Regions from separate parts of the Frateuria sp. GZRe14 genome, predicted to be linked through region 3. Evidence: predicted binding sites of a transcription regulator. Region 3 holds the regulator's gene; each other region holds the start of a gene.
The links. Region 3 encodes sigma-54, which starts transcription at its own class of promoters, with help from an activator protein. Its sites were predicted from a motif close to TGGCACGNGCNTTGC; they were not measured.

Region 1 (3,958 bases), 250 kb from region 3:
CGTCGGTGTTCGCCATGCTGCCGGCGCTGGTCGAACGCGCCGGCAACGATGCCGGCGGTGTCGGCTCGATCACCGCCTTCTACACCGTGCTGACCGAAGGCGACGATTACCGCCACGATCCGATCGCCGACGCGGCGCGCGCGATCCTGGACGGCCACATCGTGCTCTCGCGCGACCTGGCCGAGGCCGGCCACTACCCGGCGATCGACATCGAAGCGTCGATCAGCCGCGTGATGCCGGCGGTCACCGCCCGCGAGCACCAGCGCGCCGCGCAGCGTTTCCGTCAGGTCTATTCGGCTTACCGCCAGCAGCGCGACCTGATCGCGGTGGGCGCCTACCAGAAGGGATCCGACCCGCAGGTCGACCAGGCCATCGTGATGTGGCCCCGCCTGCGCGCGTTCCTGCAGCAGGAAGTGGACGAACCGATGAGCCTCGCCGACGGCATCGCCGCCTTGAACGCCCTGGCCGCCGAGGCCACGCAGTGAGCAAGCGCGCCGACCGACTGCAACCGGCCGCCGACCAGGCCAAACAGCGCAGCGAAGATGCGGTACTCAAGCTCGCCGAGCAGCAGCAGCGGCTGGCCAAGGCCGAGCGCCAGCTTGCCGAACTGCGCGGCTACCGCCAGGAGTACGCCAGCCCCGGCGTCGGCGGTTTGACGGCCGTTGCGCTGATGAACCGCCAGCAATTCGTCGAGCGCATCGACCGCGCGATCGACCAGCAGGTGCTGGAGATCGAACGCCAGCGCCAGTTGCTCGACCAGATGCGCGGGTCCTGGCGCGACGCGCATGCCCGCGAAGCCGCGCTGGACAACGTGATCGACCGTTATCGCGAGCAGGAACGCAAGAGCGAGGAGCGCCGCGAGCAGAACGACATCGACGAGCGCATGCAGCATCGGCGACCCGCCCGATAGGCCTTGGCGCGAAGTTTGCTGGACTGACTCGACGCATGCCGTTTGAAGCCTTGATGAGGAAGTGCCCATGAGCGCGACCACCGCCGCCGTGAACCCCGTCCAGCCGGCTCCGCCGCCGGCCCGCCCTGCCGCGGATCCGGCCGCCCGGTCGGACGACAGCCGCTTCGACCGCCACCTGGACGCCGCCCGCCAGCAGCACGGCGAGTCGCAGGACAAGCCGGCGCAGGACGAGGGCAAGCATGAGGTGGCGAAGGCCAAGGGTTCCTCGAAGACCGACGCCGACAAACAGAAGCCGGCCGACGCAAGCGCGAAGGACCCGAGCGACGCGGATGCCGCCGCGCTGGCGGCGGCCATGCTGGCGCTGATCGGCCAGGCCGCGCCGGCCAAGCCGCTCGCCGCGGCCGGCATGCCGGCGCATGCGGCGACCGGCGCCATCGCCGATGGCGCCGCCGCCAAGGCACCGGCCGCGCTGGTGTTGCTCGCCAATACCGCGGCCGCGGCAGCGACGGCCAAGCCAGCGATCAGCCTCGACGCCAATGCGTTGGCGCCGATGCTGGCCAAGCCCGCCGAGCAGAAGGACGCGTCGATCGATGTCGCGCAGCTGGGCAGCCTGTCCGCCAACCCGGTGCCGGTGCCCGACGCCGGCACGACCGCGGCGCCGGCGCACAACCTCAACCTCGCCAGCCCCGCCGGCACGCCGGCCTTCGCGCAGGAGCTGGGCCAGCACGTGGTCTGGCTGGGCCAGCAGGACGTCAAGCAGGCGCGCATCCGTTTGCATCCGGAAGATCTGGGCACGCTCGACGTCAAGGTCAGCCTGAACCACGACCGCGTCGACGTGAGTTTCGCCGTGCAGCATCCGGCGGCCGTGCACGCCGTGCAGCAGACCCTGCCGCAGCTGGACGCATTGCTGGCGCAGCATGGCCTGGCGCTGGGCCAGGCCGACGTGGGCCAGCGCCAGCAGCATGGCGAAGGTGGTCGCGGTGGCGAGGCGGCGGGTGCGATCGGAGAGGTCGACGCCGAACCGGCCGTGATGGCCAGCATGCCGGTGGCCGCGCTCGGGATGCTCGATACGTTCGCCTGACGCGGAGCGCCCCGCGACTCCGCCTGCGGCCAGCGCCCCAAGGTGAACGGGGTTTTCCGGTCGTTCTTCCGCAACGTTTCCATCGTCCGTTCTTGCCGAGCGCAGTCGCGCAGCGCCTCGCCCCGGCCCAATACCTTTCCCCATGAGAGGCGCCGAAGGGTGGGTGGAGTCCGGGCAAAGCAGGGCGCATCGGCGCCATCGAACGGTCTTCCCAACCCTTCTCCCGATGGGAGAGCGTGGCCGAGCCTTGCGTGCCTCGCCCATCCCGTTCGCTGAGCGCAGGCGCATCACGCCCGAAGTCGGAGCGCTCCCGACCCCGCCGATTTCCAGACACCCGTCGTGATCGCGACGCGCCCGTTCCCCGACGCGCGTCAAGAAAGCGCCGCGCCTGCCGCAAACCAAGCAGGACCAAGCCCTCCCGCCGTGGCACGCGGATTGCAACAAGGTCCCTGCAAGGTGGCGCCCCCCGGGAGCCAACAAGAAAAACAACACCGAGGTTTCTAAGGCATGGCAATTACGGAAGAAGAAGAAGCGGTAGCGGCGGCGCCACCGAAGAAAAAGCGCTCGCTGCTGGTGATCGGCCTGGTGGTGGCGCTGCTGGCGGTGTCCGGCGCGTGCGCGTACCTGTTCGTATCGCACGGGCAGCACAAGCCCGCCACGGCGGCGGCCGGGAAGGACGCCGGCGACGCCCAGCCGACCAAGATCCAGCCCGAATACTTCCTGCCGCTGGACCCGGCCTTCGTCGTCAACTTCCGCGACGACGACGCCATGCGCTACCTGCAGGTCGGCGTGACCCTGATGTCGCACGACCAGGCCGCGCTGGACACCGTCAAGGGTGTGGACCCGGTCGTGCGCAACGCGCTGGTGATGCTGTTCAGCCGCCAGAACTACTCGATCCTCAGCGACCCCGTCGGCAAGCAGAAGCTGCAGGCCGATGCGCTGGACGCGGTGCGCAAGATCGTCGCGGCGCGCACCGGCAAGCCCGGCATCGACGCGTTGTACTTCACCAGTTTCGTGATGCAGTGAGGCCCTGAGCGCCCATGAGCGATCTTCTTTCCCAGGACGAAATCGACGCGCTGCTCGACGGCGTCACCGGCGGCAGCGTCGCCACCGGCGAGGACGAGCCACCTCCCACCGAGGCGGTGCAGTCCTACGACTTCACCCAGCAGGACCGCATCGTGCGCGGCCGGCTGCCAACGCTGGAGATGGTCAACGACCGCTTCGCGCGCTTCTTCCGCCTGGGCGTGTTCAACGTCCTGCGCAAGAGCTGCGAGGTGTCGGTGCTCGGCGTGAAGATGGTCAAGTTCGCCGAGTACGTGCACAGCCTGGCGGTGCCGAGCAACCTCAACCTGGTGAAGATCAAGCCGCTGCGCGGCACCGCGCTGGTGGTGTTCGAGCCGCGGCTGGTGTTCACCGTGATCGACAACTTCTTCGGCGGCGACGGCCGCTTCCACGCGCGCATCGAGGGTCGCGATTTCAGCGCGATCGAAAACCGCGTGATCCAGATCATGCTCACCGAGCTGTTCGGCGCCATGACCGAGGCGTGGAACCCGGTGCTGCCGCTGGAGTTCGAGTACATGAACTCCGAGATCAACCCGCAGTTCGCCAATATCGTCAGCCCCACGGAAACCGTGGTGGTCTCGCGCTTCCACGTCGAACTCGACGGCGGCGGCGGCGAAATCCACCTGACCCTGCCATACGCGATGGTCGAGCCGATCCGCACGCTGCTCGACGCCGGCGTGCAGAGCGACCTGGCCGACCGCGACGACCGCTTCACCGAGCACTTGCACGAGGAAGTGCTCGACGCCGAGGTCGAGATCAGCTCGCTGCTGATCGAGGCGCAGCTGTCCATCGGGGATTTCCTGGGCCTGCGCCCGGGTGACGTGATCCCGGTGACGCTGCCCGAACTTTGCACCGTCTTCGCCGAAGACGTGCCGGTGTTCCGCGGCCGCTACGGCCAGGCCAAC
Region 2 (3,958 bases), 870 kb from region 3:
GTCACCACTACGCCCAGGCGGCCTTCGTTGATGTCGAACAGGCTTTCGAAGCGGTGGAAGGTGCTGTCTTCCAGCCGGCTCAGCAGTTCGCCCATCCGCTGGCGCACGCTCAACGCCTCGCGCTTGATCGCGTGATGGCCGAACAGCTCGGCGCGGTGCATCACGTCCTTGAGCGCCAGCAGCATTTCCTTCAGGTCCAGCGGCGGCGGCAGCTTCACCACGTTGCGCTCGCCCACGTCGGCCTGCACCACTACCGTGTCGCGTTCCAGCCGGGGCAGGGTGTCGATGTCCTCGGCGGCCTTCTTGAAGCGCTCGTATTCCTGCAGGCGGCGCACCAGTTCGGCGCGAGGGTCGTCCTCGATGCCCTCCTCGGCGGGCGGCCGGGGCAGCAGCAGGCGCGACTTGATCTCGCCCAGGATCGCGGCCATCAGCAGGTACTCGGCGGCCAGCTCCAGCCGCATCGAGTCCCGCATCATGTCGATGTATTCCATGTATTGCCGCGTAATTTCGGCAATCGGAATGTCCAGGATGTCCAGGTTCTGCCGGCGGATCAGGTACAGCAGCAGGTCCAGCGGGCCCTCGAACGCTTCGAGAAAAACTTCCAAGGCGTCCGGCGGGATGTACAGGTCCTGCGGCATCTGCAGCATGGGTTCGCCACGCACGACCGCCAGCGGCATTTCCTGCTGCTGGGGGATCGACGCGAAGGCGTCCTGCGACGGTGCGGCCGGCTGCTGCGGTTCTGTGCTCATCAATGCATGTCGTGAGGCCGCTCACGCGGCCGGCAATGCGTTCAAAACCTGTCGTCCTGGCGGGCGGTGCCCTGTGGACGGGTATCCCCTCGTGACCGCGGCTTCGGGCCGGCGATCGGTCAAGCTGGCTCGCCGGTTCCGGCGCAGCCGTCGCCGCGTGTCGCTTGACGAAGCCGCACCACGGCGGTTCGGTCAGGCGGGCTCGGGCGACCACCAAGGCGTCCACGCCGGGCATCGGGCCCTGGAACGAACGCAAGACAGGATGGCGACACGGCGCCACGGACGGTATCAATCGGTCTGCCGGGACTCGGATGCGTGCCGCGATGGCCGGTATCGACCGGCACGGCGCACGCTGGAACCGGGCATGGGGACAGGTTAGCGGTAGCGTTGCGGCAAGTCCAGTGCGCAAGTGCTCGCTCATGGGGCAGCATGTGACACGGTGCGTCGTGCAGAAGCCGGGCGCGGCAGTTCCAGTGCGGTGCCGGGCGGGCAGGGGATGACGTCGCACCGATCCATGGATGGCATGGCGTTTGCTTTATCGTGCCCATGAGATGCCGTTTTCCCGCTGCGCGAACGGTCCGCTGAACACTGGCGGCTCACAGGCAGCAACCAGGTGTCGATGGGACGCAGGATGCGTCGTAGGATCGCAGGGACGTCACAGGAGCGCGGGTGCGTTTCGCTTGGGGAGTTAGATGACGATCGAAGACAACGTGGCGGATGAATCGGGCCCCAAGTTCCTGCGGCCCGCGCGCATGCGCATCGAAACCACCGTGCTCATGAGCCACGGGGTGCAGTCGCATCCGACCGAACTGGTCGACATCTCCGCCACGGGCGCGCTGCTGCGCCGACCGCTGGGCTGGCAGGGCGAGCTGGGGCAGAACTGGGTGCTGGACATGATCTTCGGCCGCGACCTGCACATCCACCTGGAGGCAGTGGTCGCGCGCATCTCCGACCGCCACATCGGCTTTGCCTACTCGCGCATCCCGGAAGACAAGCAGGTGCCGTTGTGGAACCTGCTGGGTGGTTACGCGGACATCCTGGAGCATTGGCGGGAGGAGTGATCCGGCCGCGCGCTTTTCCGTAGGAACCCGCAAGCGGGCTCCCACGAAGACCCGGACGCTCAGGCCGGAGCTTTCTTTGGCTCGTTGCGCAGCTCGCGGCGAAGGATCTTGCCCACGTTCGACTTCGGCAGCGCATCGCGGAATTCGATCTGGCGCGGGCGCTTGTAGCCGGTCAGGTTGTCGTGGCAGAACTGCTTGAGGACGTCGGCCGTCAGCGCAGGGTCCTTGCGCACCACGAAAAGTTTCACCACCTCGCCCGAGTGCTCGTCCGGCACGCCCACGGCGGCTACCTCGGCCACGCCGGGGTGTTGCATCACCACGTCCTCGACCTCGTTCGGATACACGTTGAAGCCGGACACCAGGATCATGTCCTTCTTGCGGTCGACGATGTAGACGTAGCCGTTCTCGTCCATCCGGGCGATGTCGCCGGTGTGCAGCCAGCCATCGGCGCCCAGCACCTTCGCGGTCTCGTCCGGACGCTGCCAATAGCCCTGCATTACCTGCGGGCCACGCACCATGAGCTCGCCCACTTCGCCGATCGACAAGGGCTGGTTTTCCTCCGACCAGATCGCCACGTCGGTGGACGGCACGGGCAGGCCGATCGATCCGTTGTAGTCCCGAAGGTCCAGCGGGTTGATGCACACCGCCGGCGAGGTTTCGGTCAGGCCATAGGCCTCGGCCAGGGTGCAACCGGTGGTTTTCTTCCATCGCTCGGCCACCGCGCGTTGCACGGCCATGCCGCCGCCCAGGGTCAGGTGCAGGCGCGAGAAGTCCAGATCGGCGAAACCGGGCGTGTTGAGCAGGCCGTTGAACAGCGTGTTGACGCCGGTCAGCGCGGTGAAGCCGGACTTCTTCAGTTCCTTGACGAAGCCGGGCATGTCGCGCGGGTTGGTGATCAGCCAGTTCAGGCCGCCCAGGCGCATGAAAACCAGGCCGTTCGCCGTCAGCGAGAAGATGTGGTACAGCGGCAGGGCGGTGATGATCACCTCCTCGCCGGGCTTGGCCAGGTCGCCGATCCAGGCGCTGGCCTGCAGCATGTTGGCGACCATGTTGCCGTGGCTGAGCATCGCGCCCTTGGCCACGCCCGTAGTGCCGCCGGTGTACTGCAGGAAAGCGAGGTCGTCGTGGCCCAGCTCGACCTTGGGCATGGGATGCGAGGCGCCCTGCGCCAGTGCGTCGCGGAAGCGCACCGCCTTCGGCAACGAGTAGGCGGGCACCATCTTCTTCACGTGCTTGAGCACGAAGTTGACCAGCGCCCCCTTGGGGAAACCCAGCAGGTCGCCGATGCCGGTGGTGATCACGTGTTCGACGTGGGTTTCGTCGATGACCTCCTGCAACGTGGAGGCGAAGTTGTCCAGCACCAAGATCGCCTTGGCGCCGGAATCTTCCAATTGGTGCCTGAGTTCGCGCGCGGTGTAGAGCGGGTTGGTGTTGACCACCACCAGGCCCGCGCGCAGCGCGCCGAACAGCGCGATCGGGTACTGCAGCACGTTGGGCAGCATGATGGCGAGTCGATCGCCCTTCTCAAGGCCCAGCACGCCGGTGAGGTAACCGGCGAACTGGCGGCTCAAGGTCTCGATCTCGCCGTAGCTCAGCCGCTTGCCGAAACTGGAGAAGGCCGGCTTGTCGCGGAACTTGCCGAAGGCTTCTTCCACCACCTCCGCCACCGATGCATAGGCGTTGACGTCGATCTCGGCGGGCACGTCATGCGGATAGTGGGCAAGCCACGGACGCTCGTTGCTCATGTACTGTTCCTGTTCCCCGTTCGGCCTCGCGGCCAAGGCATTGGAGCATACGCCCGCGCACGGCGGCAAGCCGCGCCGCGGCGAGGATCGGAGGGTTCATGCGAGTACGAAAAATACTGCCTTCCCTTGGGCTCGCGCTGGTGTTCGTGGCCTTGGCCGGCTGTCGGCATACGCCGGACGAAACGCGCGTGCGCGAGGCCATCGCATCCGTCGAGCAGGCGGCCGAACAGGCCGATGCCGGTGGCGTTGTCGAGCCGCTCAGCGAGGACTTCGACGGTAACGGCGGCCGGCTTGAGCGCAAGGACATCGCGAACCTGGTCCGCCTGGCGTACCTGCGTGGCGAGCGCATCGGGGCGACGCTTGGACCGATCTCGGTGGAGCAGCGCGGCGAGCGGCTGATGGC
Region 3 (3,958 bases):
CTCACCGCCCGCCAGCGCAACGAACAGCTCGAAGGGCTGATGGACGAGCTCAAGATCGCCCATATCGCCGGCCAGAAAGGCATCAGCCTCTCCGGTGGCGAGCGCCGCCGCGTCGAAATCGCCCGCGCGCTGGCCGCGCAGCCGCGCTACATGTTGCTGGACGAGCCGTTCGCCGGCGTCGACCCGATTTCGGTGGGCGAGATCCAGCGCATCGTGCGGCACCTGAAGGAACGCGGCATCGGCGTCCTGATCACCGACCACAACGTGCGCGAGACGCTGGGCATCTGCGATCGCGCCTACATCCTGAACGACGGCGAGGTGCTCTCGCGCGGCACGCCGGCGCACATCCTCGCCGACGAAAAGGTGCGCGAGGTCTACCTGGGACGCGAATTCAAGCTCTGAAGCGGTGATGTGACGCACGGCCCGTCGAAGCCTGCCATCGCTATGGTCGCGTCACACCCACCGGGGTAGGATGACCGCAAGTCTCTCCGCAACGGCTGGCATGAAACCCGGGCTCCAGTTCCGACTCAACCAACAGCTCACCCTGACGCCGCAGTTGCAGCAGGCGATCCGGCTGTTGCAGCTGTCGCAGCTGGAGCTGGAAGCGGAACTGCGCCAGATCGCCGAGGGCAACCCGCTGCTGGAGTTCGAGGAGGAATCGGCGCCGGGCGAAACCGAGGAAGAGAGTTTCTCCGCCGCCCCGGCCGAAGCGCCGACCGTCGACCACAACGCGGACGACGTCGCGGACTGGGGCGAAACCGACACGCCAGCCGAGGCGCCGATCGATTTCTCGCTCGGCAGCAGCGCGCCCTCCGGCAGCCGCGGCGATGAGGATTTCGAACCGCAGAACGCCGCGCCCGAGACCTTGCAGGAACACCTGCTGTGGCAGTTGAACCTCTCGCCGTTCAACACGCGCCAGCGGCTGATCGCGACGGTCATCATCGATGCGCTCAACGCCGACGGCTACCTTGCCGAAGGCATCGAAGGCGTGCTCGCCGCGCTGCCGGCGGACCTCGACGCGACGATCGATGAAATCGAGACGGTGCGTCGCCAGTTGCAGCGTTTCGATCCCACCGGGATCGCCAGCCTGGACCTGCGCGACTGCCTGCGCGTGCAGCTGGAGCAGTTCGATGCCGATACGCCGCATCGCGGGCTCGCTCTGCAGATCGTCGCCGGCGAGCTCGAACTGCTCGCACGCAACGACGTCGCCAAGCTCGCGCGCAAGCTGCGCGCGAGCGAGGAAGACGTCGCAGCCGCGGCGCTGCTGATCCGCAGCCTGGACCCGCGTCCCGGCGCCGCGCTGGACGCGACGCCGGTCGAGTACGTGGCGCCGGACGTCTACGCCTACAAGGAAGGCAACCGCTGGAAGGTCAGCCTCAATCCCGACTGCCAGCCGCGGCTGGGCCTCAACCAGCACTACTGCAGCCTGATCGCGCAGGCGCGCGGCGAGGACGCCAGCTGGATGCGCGGCCAATTGCAGGAGGCGCGCTGGCTGATCAAGAGCCTGGAGTCGCGCGCCGAAACGTTGCTGAAGGTTGCCGATGCGATCGTGCGCCGCCAGAGCGCCTTCCTCGACTACGGCCCGGAAGCGATGCACCCGCTGGTCCTGCGCGAAGTCGCTGAAGAGGTCGGCATGCACGAATCGACCATCTCGCGCGTGACCACGCGCAAGTACATCCACACGCCGCGCGGCACTTTCGAACTGAAGTACTTCTTCTCCAGTGGCGTCTCCACCGAAGATGGCGGCGGCGCTTCGGCCACGGCCATCCAGGCGATGATCAAGAAGCTCATCGACGGCGAGGACACACGCAAGCCCTTGTCCGACCAGGCCCTGGCCGAGGAGCTCAACCGCAAGGGCATCCAGGTCGCGCGTCGCACCGTGGCCAAGTACCGCGAGGCTCTGCGCATCCCCAGCTCGAGCGAGCGACAACGCGCCGGCTGACCGGCGCCTGAAACCCACCACTTGGAACCGGCCCGAACGATCCCATACCGAATGAAGACCGGCATGCCGGCACCAATCACCGGCATGCGAACCCGCCGCCCCACGGCGGCCTGTACCAGAGGAGGCGCCCCATGCAGTTCCAACTCACCGGCCAGCAGATCGAAGTCACCCCCGCCCTGCGTGCGCATGCCGAATCCCGGCTCGATCGCCTGACCCGCCTCGACGAAAGGTGCCTGGGCCTGAGCATGGTGCTGTCGATCGACAAGCTGCAGCACTGCGCCGACGCCACTCTCAGCACCACGGGCGCCGCCCTGCATGCGGCGGCCTGCGGCGCCGACATGTATGCCTCCATCGACATGGTGTTCGACAAACTCGCCGCGCAACTGCGCCGCCACCGCGACAAGGTGACCGACAAGCATCAGCAGGAAGCGCGCGAAGCGCGCCAGATCGGCTGATTCGTCCGGCTCCTGCGAAAGAGACCCGCCCCGGTGGCGGGTCTTTTTTTGCTCGAAGCTTGATGCCGCAAGCCGAGCCTTCCCCGCGAGCGCGGGGAAGATACCAAGCCACGGGCGGATGGCCGGCCTCGCGACACCCTCCCGGCCCGCCCTCCCCGGCATAGCTGGCACAATGGCGCCCATTGCCACCCGGCAGGGACACTCCTTGGAACGCCTGACTGCACGACAACTCTTCGACGGCGTCCACGAGCGCATGGGCCTGCGCTGGGTGGCGGGCATGCGTGGCGAGGGGCGCGTGCTCGAACCCGGCGCCACCGCCACGCGCCGCCCGTCGCTGATCGGCTACCTCAACGTGATCTACCCGAACAAGGTGCAGATCATCGGTACCGAGGAGCTCAACTGGCTGGACAGCCTGGATTCGCGCCAGCGCTGGGAAGCGATGCACAAGATCGCTGCCTACCAGCCGGTGGCGCTGATCGTGACCAAGGACCAGACCATCCCATCGGACCTGCGCGAGGTGGCCGAGGAAACCCACACCCCGCTGTGGATCAGCGCCAAGCGCGGCCACGAGCTCCTGACCTGGATGCAGTACCACCTCGCGCGCCTGCTCGCGCCGCGGATCACCCTGCACGGCGTGTTCCTGGAGGTGTTTTCGATCGGCGTGCTGATTACCGGCGAGTCCGGTTCGGGCAAGAGCGAGCTGGCGCTGGAACTGATCAGCCGCGGCCACCGCCTGGTCGCCGACGACGCCACCGAGTTCACCCTGATCGCCCCTGACGTGATCGACGGCACGTGTCCGGAACTGTTGCAGGATCTTCTGGAAGTGCGCGGCCTGGGCGTGCTCAACGTGCGCGAGATGTTCGGCCACACCGCGGTCAAGCATTCGAAATACCTGCGCCTGGTGGTGCACCTCAAGCCCCTGCGCGAGGGCGAAGACATCGACGCGGCGACGCGCCTGACCGGCGACACCAGCCACCGCGAGATCCTGGAGGTCTCCGTGCCGATGATCACCATCCCGGTGGCCCCCGGCCGCAACCTGGCGGTACTGGTGGAAGCGGCGGTGCGCCACCATATGCTCAAGAGCAAGGGCATCGATCCCGCGCAGACATTCATCGACCGCCAGGCGCACCAGATGCGCCGGCTTCCGCCGTGGTGAACCCATGAGTACGAACGATCCCGCGCCCTCGAACGGCCTCAACGATCCCAACGCCGTGCACCTGGTGGTGCTGACCGGCATGTCCGGCGGCGGCAAGACGGTCGCGCTGCGCGCGCTGGAGGACCTGGAGTTCTACTGCGTCGACAACCTGCCCAGCGGGCTGCTGCCGCAACTGGTGCAGTCGGTGCGCCGCGATGGCGGCGGCCGCCGCCGGCGCATCGCCGTGGGCGTGGACGTGCGCAACCGCGGCGAGGATTTCGAGCACATGCCTCTGGTGCTCTCCGAACTGGCGGCCGCCGGCGTGCACGTCCACCTGGTTTTCATCGACTGCAGCGACGAAGTACTGATCAAGCGGTACTCGGAAACCCGCCGCCGCCATCCGCTGGCCATCCGCGGCGTGTCGCT

Region 1: the regulator sigma-54 is predicted to act here: its motif matches at 2,416-2,430, upstream of ACFWZ1_RS04365 (flagellar basal body-associated FliL family protein).
Region 2: the regulator sigma-54 is predicted to act here: its motif matches at 1,269-1,283, upstream of ACFWZ1_RS07355 (PilZ domain-containing protein).

What each region holds. Positions count from the first base shown of each region.
Region 1 is NZ_JBHZGJ010000001.1:977,754-981,711, forward strand. Features, by position in the region: gene fliI (flagellar protein export ATPase FliI) at 1-485, shown strand, start outside; gene fliJ (flagellar export protein FliJ) at 482-910, shown strand; gene ACFWZ1_RS04360 (flagellar hook-length control protein FliK) at 978-1,991, shown strand; gene ACFWZ1_RS04365 (flagellar basal body-associated FliL family protein) at 2,499-3,017, shown strand; gene fliM (flagellar motor switch protein FliM) at 3,032-3,958, shown strand, end outside.
Region 2 is NZ_JBHZGJ010000001.1:1,599,722-1,603,679, forward strand. Features, by position in the region: gene ACFWZ1_RS07350 (segregation and condensation protein A) at 1-749, opposite strand, end outside; gene ACFWZ1_RS07355 (PilZ domain-containing protein) at 1,442-1,810, shown strand; gene ACFWZ1_RS07360 (AMP-binding protein) at 1,870-3,555, opposite strand; gene ACFWZ1_RS07365 (hypothetical protein) at 3,654-3,958, shown strand, end outside.
Region 3 is NZ_JBHZGJ010000001.1:728,602-732,559, reverse strand. Features, by position in the region: gene lptB (LPS export ABC transporter ATP-binding protein) at 1-402, shown strand, start outside; gene ACFWZ1_RS03215 (RNA polymerase factor sigma-54) at 503-1,942, shown strand; gene hpf (ribosome hibernation-promoting factor, HPF/YfiA family) at 2,074-2,397, shown strand; gene hprK (HPr(Ser) kinase/phosphatase) at 2,603-3,553, shown strand; gene rapZ (RNase adapter RapZ) at 3,558-3,958, shown strand, end outside.